Regions from separate parts of the Janthinobacterium leeuwenhoeki genome, predicted to be linked through region 1. Evidence: predicted binding sites of a transcription regulator. Region 1 holds the regulator's gene; each other region holds the start of a gene.
What was found. Region 1 encodes LexA, which represses DNA repair genes until DNA is damaged. Its sites were predicted from a motif close to ACTGTATNNNNATACAGT; they were not measured.

Region 1 (2,201 bases):
GCATCGCGCAAATCCGCGCCAAGGCCTTGCGCGACTTCGGCGCATCCCTGGGTCCGGAAGCGGCGCACCATATCGCCGTCGGCGCCGAAACCATGGCCTTGCGCATGGACCGTACCTGCTCGAACGCCCTGGCGCTGGCCACCATGTTGCAAGCGGACCCGAGAGTGGCGGCAGTGCATTACCCAGGCTTGTCCTCGCACCCGCAGCACGCGCTGGCGACGGACTTGTTCCGCAGCTATGGTTCGCTGTTCAGCTTTGAATTAAAAGATGGCATCGATTGCTTCGATTTCCTGAATCGCCTGAATCTGGCGATTCCGGCTAGCAACCTGGGTGACACGCGCACCCTGGTCATTCCCGTCGCCCACACGATCTTCTATGAGATGGGAGCCGAGCGCCGCGCCAGCATGGGCATCGCCGAATCGCTGATCCGCGTATCCGTCGGGATCGAGGATGAGGCCGATCTGCTGGAAGACTTCCGTGGTGCGCTGGAGGGCTGAGAGCGGTGTTGGTGACTAGGCCGTGTGCCAGTTTTGAGGCAAACTAAAAACTGGGGTCAGACCCGGCGGGCGCTGATCCCGGCATGTAATTTAATGCCAGCTGCGCATCAGTCCGACGGCGAGTCCTTCCAGGGCGAACTCATCTTCCGGCGACACGGTGATGACCTTGAAGTCTGGGTTTTCCGGCAACAGTTCGATGACGGAGCCCGTTTTCTTGTAGCGCTTGACGGTGACTTCGTCGCCGATGCGGGCCACGACGATTTGGCCATTCTTGGCGCTGTCGACCTTTTTGACGGCCAATAAATCGCCATCCATGATGCCGGCGTCGCGCATGGACCAGCCGCGTACCTTGAGCAGGAAGTCGGGCTTGGCTGAGAACAGGGCGGGGTCGACGTTGTAGCTCGCTTCCAGGTTTTCCTGCGCCAGGATGGGCGAACCAGCCGCCACGCGGCCGATCAGGGGCAGCGACAGCAGCAGCGCCGCCGGTACTTTCGATGCAAGCGCATCGGCGGCCGCACTCGCCGCCGCACCGATCAGGCGGATGCCGCGCGACGTGCCGGGCGAAATCTCGATCGCGCCCTTGCGGGCCAGGGCCTGCAAATGCTCTTCGGCCGCATTGGCCGATTTGAAACCCAGTTCATTGGCGATTTCGGCACGGGTGGGAGGAAAACCCGTATTTTCAATCGCGTCCTTGATCAGGTTCAGGATTTGTTCTTGTCGTGCTGTCAGCTTGATCATGAGCGGTGGGTGCATACTAAAATGCTGTCTATATGAACAGTCTGTATTTTTGTACAGTATCGCCCACTATGCAAGGGGATTTCCGTGTTTCAGGCGAATTTCGCAAGAAATACTTGTCCATGGGCGCAAAGCAGGGGCGAGTGCAGGCTTTTCGGGCGCTGGTGGAAGGAATGATTGAAACGTTTGCAAAAGGCGGTTATAATCTTCGGCTGACCTTCCCACACCCGTCTTGACGCCGGGGTGGGCGATTATCAATCCGACCTGAAGGAGTTTGCATGCGTCATTATGAAATAGTCTTTATCGTCCATCCGGACCAAAGCGAGCAAGTGCCCGCGATGATCGAACGCTACAAAGCCAGCGTAACCACCCGCGGCGGTTCGGTTCACCGCGTGGAAGATTGGGGCCGCCGTCAAATGGCTTACTCGATCCAAAAGCTGCCTAAAGCACACTACATCTGCCTGAACATCGAATGCGACAACGAGACCCTGGTCGAGTTGGAAACAGCATTCAAATTCAATGATGCCGTGTTGCGTCACCTGACCGTTAAAATGAAGAAAGCTGAAACAGCTCCTTCGCCGATGATGAAATCGGTACAACGCGAAGACGCGGCCAAAAGCCACCGCACCGAAGCACCAGCAGCCGCTCCAGCCGCAGCAGCAGCTTAATTCTTGACCAGGATCGTGCGCTGAACCAGCTACAAGTCACCGCCATCATTGCCGAGCGCGAAATATTGCGCTATACCCCGGCAGGGCTACCGATTGTGAATGCAGTATTGCAACACAGTTCGCAGCAGATGGAAGCAGGGATTGCCCGTTTGACCGAGTTTGATGTTGCCGCGCTAGCCGCTGGCGAAATCTCAGGCCGTTTCAGTCAGGCAAGCTTGGGCGGGGTATATCAGTTCACGGGTTTCCTGGCCAGGAAGAGCCGCAACAGCAAGAGTTTGGTGTTTCACATCATTGATTTTAG
Region 2 (2,201 bases), on a different contig from region 1:
TGGCCGTCGCGGTGCTCGATGCCGTAGCGGTGACCCTTTTCGCGTTTCAGCACGGACTGGAAACTGCCTTGCGGCTTGCTCGTTGGCAGCAGCAGCACTTCGCTGGTATCCGTGCTGCGCGCGGTGAGCACAAAGTAGCGCTGGTCGCGCGTGCGGCTCACGCCGATGGCGAACTGTTCCACCGGCTCGTGGTAGACCTGCTGCGGCGTGCCGCCCAGGGCCAGACGGAACAATCGGTCCGCGCGCTTGGTGGTGGCGTCTTCTTGCGTCAGCATCAGGGTGGCATTGTCCGCCGCCCAGGCCAGGGACGTGACACGCGGCATGCTATCGCCCAACAACTTGCCCGTCTTCAAATCCTTGACGTGCAGTTCGTACTGGCGGAAACCCGTCGTGTCGGTGGTGTAGGCCAGCAGCTGTTCATTCGGGCTGATGGCAAACGCGCGCACGGCAAAAAATTTGTGGCCTTCGGCCAATTGATTCTGGTCCAGCAGGATTTCCTCAGCCGCCTGCGCATCATAGGCGCCACCCGCGCCGACTGGGCGGCGGCAGTGGATAGCGTATTGCTTGCCCGCTTCCGTGCGCGTGTAATAGTAGAAATTGCCCTGGCGCGCAGGCACGGACAAGTCCACTTCCTGCATGCGTCCCTTGACTTCCGCAGTCACCTTGTCGGCCAGCGGCTGGATCGGGGCCGTGACGGCGGCTGTGTAGGCGTTTTCCGCATTCAGGTAATCAATGACGGCAGGATCGGTTTTCTTTTGCAGCCAGCGGTAGTCGTCCGTGACGACCGTGCCGTGGCGCGTTTCTTGCCAGGCCGTCTTGGCGGCGACAGGTGCGGTGGCAGTGGCGGCGGCCAGCGCGGATGGCGCCAGCGTGGACAGCAGCAGGGCCGGCAGGATGGATGACCAGACGGACCGGCGGCGCGCAGCGTGATGGGTGATGGACAAGGCGACTCCTTTGAATAGTTGTGTCAGGATTGTAATCTTGTCATTGAGAAAAGCAACTGCGGTGCGCGTGCGTTTCAACTTGCATCCATGGGCATTTCCAGCGATACTGTATATAACTACAGTATCTTGCCGCGAGGTGTCCTTGACCGCATCTGCCTCCCCACTTCCCGAGCCACCCGCCCGCCGCTGGATAGCCCACCTGGACATGGACGCCTTCTTCGCCTCCGTGGAACTGTTGAAATATCCGGAGTTGCGCGGCGAAGCCGTCGTCATCGGCGGCGGGCGCTTGCAGCAACCGGTGCTACAGATTGACGGCACGCGGCAGTTTGCGCGCATGCGCGATTACGTGGGGCGCGGCGTCGTCACCACCTCGACGTATGCGGCGCGTAAGTTTGGCGTGTTTTCCGCCATGGGCATCATGAAGGCGGCCAAGCTGGCGCCCGACAGTATTTTGTTGCCAGCCGATTTCGAGGCTTACCGCGAGTATTCGGCCCGCTTCAAGCAAGCCGTGGCCCAGTTGTGCCCCATCATCCAGAACGTGGGCATCGATGAAATCTATGTCGACCTGACCGAATACGGCGAGCAGGCGCCGGCCATGGCGGCGCGCCTGAAGGCGGCCGTGTTCGAGGCGACGGGCCTGTCGTGCTCGATCGGCCTGGCACCGAACAAATTGCTGGCGAAAATCTGTTCTGACCTGGAAAAACCCGACGGGCTCACCATGTTGTCGCCCGAGGATATCGAAACGCGCGTGTGGTCCTTGCCGGCGAAAAAGATCAACGGCATCGGCCCGAAGGCGACGGCCAAGCTGGAAGCGCTGGGCATTATTACCATCGGCGAGCTGGCCAGGGCCGACATGGCCATGCTGCGCACGCAGTTTGGCGACCTGTACACGGGCTGGCTGCGCCAGGCGGCGCTGGGCCTCGATGATCGCCCCGTGCAGACGAGCCGGGAAACCAAGTCCGTCAGCCGCGAAACGACGTTCGAGCGCGACTTGCAGGTGGTGCGCGACCGCGCCACCCTGTCGGAAAAGCTGGAAAGCCTGTGCACGCGCGTGGCGGGCGACCTGGATAAACAGTCGCTGGCGGGGCGCACGGTGGGCATCAAGCTGCGCTTCGAGGATTTCAGCACCGTCACGCGCGACATTACCTTGCCCAGCGCCACGGCGGACGCGGCCGCCATCCTGCGCGCCAGCCGCGATTGCTTGCGGCGCGTGCCATTTGAAAAGAAAATCCGCCTGCTGGGCGTGCGCATCTCGAC
Region 3 (2,201 bases), on a different contig from region 1:
GCTCGATGGTGTCATCCTGCTCCGTGGTGGGCGGTTCGAACCAGTCGTCGTCGTCCGCCTCGTCCGCAGGCGCCTCGCGCGCCTTCACTTGCTGGCGGGGCCGCTGGCCGGGCTTGCCGCCTCGCCCGCTTCGGCGTTCAGGCGCGCCGCTTCCGAGTATTTTTCCAGGCAATAGCCGAGGCCGCGCACGGTGGCGATGCGCACGCCGCCCACTTCGATCTTCTTGCGCAAGCGGTGCACATACACTTCGATGGCGTTGTTCGACACTTCTTCGCCCCATTCGCACAGGTGGTCGACCAGTTGCTCTTTCGAAACGAGGCGGCCGGTGCGGCCCAGCAGGATTTCCAGCAAGCCCAGTTCGCGCGCCGACAGGTCGAGCATCTGGTCGTTGATGTAGGCGCTGCGTCCTACCTGGTCGTAGCTGAGAGGGCCGTGCTTGATGACGGTGGCGCCGCCGCCGGCGCCGCGGCGCGTCAGGGCGCGCACTCTTGCCTCCAGTTCCGACAGGGCGAACGGCTTGGCCATATAATCATCGGCACCGAGGTCGAGGCCATTCACGCGTTGTTCGATGGAATCGGCGGCCGTCAGGATCAGCACCGGCAGCAGCGAGGCGCGCGCGCGCAGGCGGCGCAGCACTTCCAGGCCGGACATCTTGGGCAGGCCCAGGTCGAGGATCAGCAAGTCGAATTCCTGGGTAGACAGTGCCGTATCGGCCTCCTGCCCCGTCTTGACGTAGTCGATGGCATAACCGGACTGGCGCAGCGAGCGGGTCAGGCCATCGGCCAGCACGCTGTCATCTTCGGCAAGTAAAATACGCATGGTGCACTTCCTCTGCTTGCGGCGGTAGAAGCTTGTATTGTGTTTCATTTTCCGCAAGGTGGATAGTTTTTGTGAAAAACCAGGCTTGTATTGATCTGTTTCAAAACAAATCCACGTTCCGCTTGCATTGATCACTGTTTTTTTATACAGTACTGTCTGTATAAAGAATTTAACCCACTGGCGCTATCGCAGGCTGCACGGTTCACGTAGATGCGTCACGTGAATCTGCAACTGTAGAACGGCTGAAAGAACATATGGACGATAAAAAAGCTGTAGTACCCGCATCGGAAAAAGCCAAGGCGCTCGCCGCCGCACTGGCGCAGATCGAGAAGCAGTTTGGCAAAGGTTCGGTCATGCGCATGGATGCCAGCGCTGTGATCGAAGAAGTGCAAGTCGTGTCGACCGGTTCGCTCGGCCTCGATATCGCGCTGGGCGTGGGCGGCTTGCCGCGCGGCCGCGTGGTGGAAATCTACGGTCCGGAATCGTCGGGTAAAACCACCCTGACCCTGCAAACCATTGCTGAAATGCAAAAACTGGGCGGTACTTGCGCCTTTATCGATGCCGAGCACGCGCTGGACGTCGGTTACGCGCAAAAGCTGGGCGTGAACCTGCACGAGTTGCTGATCTCGCAACCGGATACGGGCGAGCAGGCGCTGGAAATTTGTGACGCCCTCGTGCGTTCGGGCAGTGTCGACCTCGTCGTGATCGACTCCGTGGCGGCACTGACGCCACGCGCCGAGATCGAAGGCGACATGGGCGATTCCCTGCCAGGCTTGCAAGCGCGCCTGATGTCGCAAGCCTTGCGTAAATTGACCGGTTCCATCAACCGCACGAATACCCTGGTCATCTTCATCAACCAGATCCGCATGAAGATCGGCGTGATGTTCGGCAGCCCGGAAACGACCACGGGTGGCAATGCGCTGAAATTTTACGCCTCCGTGCGCCTGGATATCCGCCGCACCGGTTCGATCAAGTCCGGCGATGAAGTGATCGGCAACGAAACCAAGGTCAAGGTCGTCAAGAACAAGATCGCGCCACCGTTCAAGGAGGCGCACTTCGACATCCTGTACGGCGCAGGCACCTCGCGCGAAGGCGAAATCCTGGACCTGGGCTCGGATGCCAAGATCGTGGAAAAATCCGGTTCGTGGTACAGCTACAACGGCGAACGCATCGGCCAGGGCAAGGACAACGCCCGCGCCTTCCTGCAAGAGCGTCCGGCACTGGCCCGCGAAATTGAAAACAAGGTCCGCGCTTCGCTGGGCGTGCGCGAACTGCCGCCGCTGGCTGCTGAAAAACCGGAAAAAGCGGATAAAGCCGCTGACAAGGCTGCCAAGGCTGCGGAAGCCAAGCCAGAGTAGGTCGGATTAGCGCGGCAAAGCCGC
Region 4 (2,201 bases), on a different contig from region 1:
GATGAGGTCGGCCCACACGCCTTCGCCCCGCATGCGCGCGCCGAACGCGCTGTCGTAATCCTTGCCGCCGCGCATTTCGCGTACCCGGTTCATCACGCGCTGGGCCCGTTCCGGGAAATGCGCTTCCAGCCATTGCTGGAACAAGGGACTCACTTCCCACGGCAGGCGCAGCACCACGTAATGGGCGTGGATGGCGCCCGCGTCGCGCACGGCTTCGAGCAACTGCTCGATTTCCGGTTCCGTCACGAACGGGATGATGGGCGCGATGCTCACGCCCACGGGGATGCCCGCCTCGGTCAGGGTGCGGATGGTGCGCAGGCGCCGCGCCGGGGCGGCCGCGCGCGGTTCCAGCGTGCGCGCGATGGCCGGGTCGAGCGTGGTGACAGTGATGGCCACGGCGGCCAGGCGCCTGGCCGCCATCGGCGCCAGGATATCGATATCGCGCTCGATCAGCGACGATTTCGTGATCAGCGCCACGGGGTGGTCGCACTCATGCAGTACTTCCAGCACGCGCCGCGTCAGTTGCCGTTCGCGTTCGCACGGCTGATACGCATCGGTATTGACGCCCAGGGCGATCGGTTCGGGCACATACGATGGCTTGGCCAGTTCACGCCGCAAGAGTTCGGGGGCGTTCACCTTGGCGTAGATGCGGCTTTCGAAGTCCAGGCCCGGCGACAGGCCCAGATAGCTATGCGTGGGGCGGGCAAAGCAATAGATGCAACCATGTTCGCAGCCCCGGTAAGGATTGAGCGATACATTGAACGGCAAATCGGGCGAAGCGTTGCGCGTCAGGATGGTGCGCGCCTGCTCGTCGCTGACCTGCGTCTTCCAGCCCGGAGCTGCTGCCTCCCCCTCCGCCGCATCCAGGCCGCCCACGCTCCAGCCATCATCGAAACCGGCGCGCGCATGCGCTTCGTAGCGCCCTTGCAGGTTCGACACGGCGCCGCGCCCCTTGTGGGCCTTCAGCGATTGCGGCGGCAACATGGCTTGCCCGGCGAAGCTGTCATCGTGCTCTGGAATGATTGCTTTCATGAACGGCCCCATTAACTGTATATACATACAGTATACTATGCCGCTGTGCGGGCAAGATCAAGGGCTGGCGTGCTGCCGTTTCACGCTTTTTCAGCATGCGGCATGACATAACTCAACTGCTGCGCGACAAAGCCGTCAAATGCCGTGATCAGGGGAACAAAGCGAGGCGCGTCATGCTCCAACTGCATCAGGGCATAACATGTCGCTTCCAGGGTCGATAACTGGTCTGGCGCGTGCGCCTTGCGGATCAGGTAATGGGAAGCGGGCGTATCGCGCAGGGGCAGGCGCGGTAGCTGTTGCAACAGGGGATTCAGATACAGCATCTTGCGGCTCTTGCGCCAGGTAGCGTCCAGTACCACCAACCGCAAGCGGGCGGGATCGAGCAAGGTGGCGGAGTCGAGCGCTGGCGGCGGCGCGATGCCCAGCGAACGGTCGCCAGGCGTGTCCGGGTAGAGCAGCACGTTGTGCTTGTCGGCCAGCAATTCGGCGAGCGTCTCCGGGGCAAACTGCTCGCCCGTCAGCATGCGGCTGTTGGGCAGGCTCAGGTGCAGCAAGCGGGCGCTGCCCTTGGCGTTGTGGACTTCCAGCGGATGCTGCAGGATCAGCACTTCCACCGCATGGGCAACGGGGGCGATCCAGCGGCAGATGCAGCTGGTTTCGGCGCGCAGACAGCTTGGACAGCGCGCGCGTTTGGCGGTTTCAGTCGAGGAGGACGATGCAGCAGTATGGCTGGAGTTAGAACTGGAGTTACGGCGGGTGGTCATGGCGGAGCGCGTTCGCGGCTGTCTTCAAGCAGCGATTGTAGCGCCCGCGCCATGCCACGGGGAGTCTGCGCTTAAAACTCTTCCCATTCATCGGCACCGGATGCCACCGGCGTCTTCGGCGTGCGTGCGCGCCCCGCTTCTGCATGCGCCGCCTTGCCCGGCACGGGTGCAGTCACGGCTGGTGCCGGCGCGCGGTGTTTGGCAGGCTCGATGGCGGGCCGCGTGGCAGCTCGCATGGCAGCTTTTCCTGGTGCAGACGCCGTCACGGACGGACCAGCACTGGCCGAAACATAGTGCTGCGTTGCATCGAGCTTGAACAGGCCCACCACCTCGGCCAGCTTGGCCGCCTGTTCCTGCATGGATTCGGCCGCCGCGGCCGCTTCTTCCACCAGCGCCGCATTTTGC

Region 2: a site for LexA is predicted at 1,050-1,067, ahead of dinB (DNA polymerase IV). Genes of this name have one in related genera too.
Region 3: a site for LexA is predicted at 953-970, ahead of recA (recombinase RecA). Genes of this name have one in related genera too.
Region 4: a site for LexA is predicted at 1,047-1,064, ahead of ACQ4WS_RS22355 (PA0069 family radical SAM protein). Genes of this name have one in related genera too.

The regions. Positions count from the first base shown of each region.
Region 1 covers NZ_JBNYXT010000026.1:4,276-6,476, reverse strand. The annotation lists gene ACQ4WS_RS18475 (cystathionine gamma-synthase family protein) at 1-497, shown strand, start outside; gene lexA (transcriptional repressor LexA) at 588-1,235, opposite strand; gene ACQ4WS_RS18465 (hypothetical protein) at 1,268-1,468, shown strand; gene rpsF (30S ribosomal protein S6) at 1,511-1,900, shown strand; gene priB (primosomal replication protein N) at 1,921-2,201, shown strand, end outside.
Region 2 covers NZ_JBNYXT010000019.1:85,978-88,178, forward strand. The annotation lists gene ACQ4WS_RS16030 (S9 family peptidase) at 1-944, opposite strand, end outside; gene dinB (DNA polymerase IV) at 1,087-2,201, shown strand, end outside.
Region 3 covers NZ_JBNYXT010000006.1:7,168-9,368, reverse strand. The annotation lists gene ACQ4WS_RS07195 (sensor histidine kinase) at 1-88, opposite strand, end outside; gene ACQ4WS_RS07190 (response regulator) at 85-819, opposite strand; gene recA (recombinase RecA) at 1,074-2,177, shown strand.
Region 4 covers NZ_JBNYXT010000039.1:39,151-41,351, reverse strand. The annotation lists gene ACQ4WS_RS22355 (PA0069 family radical SAM protein) at 1-984, opposite strand, end outside; gene ACQ4WS_RS22350 (tRNA-uridine aminocarboxypropyltransferase) at 1,113-1,796, opposite strand; gene ACQ4WS_RS22345 (methyl-accepting chemotaxis protein) at 1,868-2,201, opposite strand, start outside.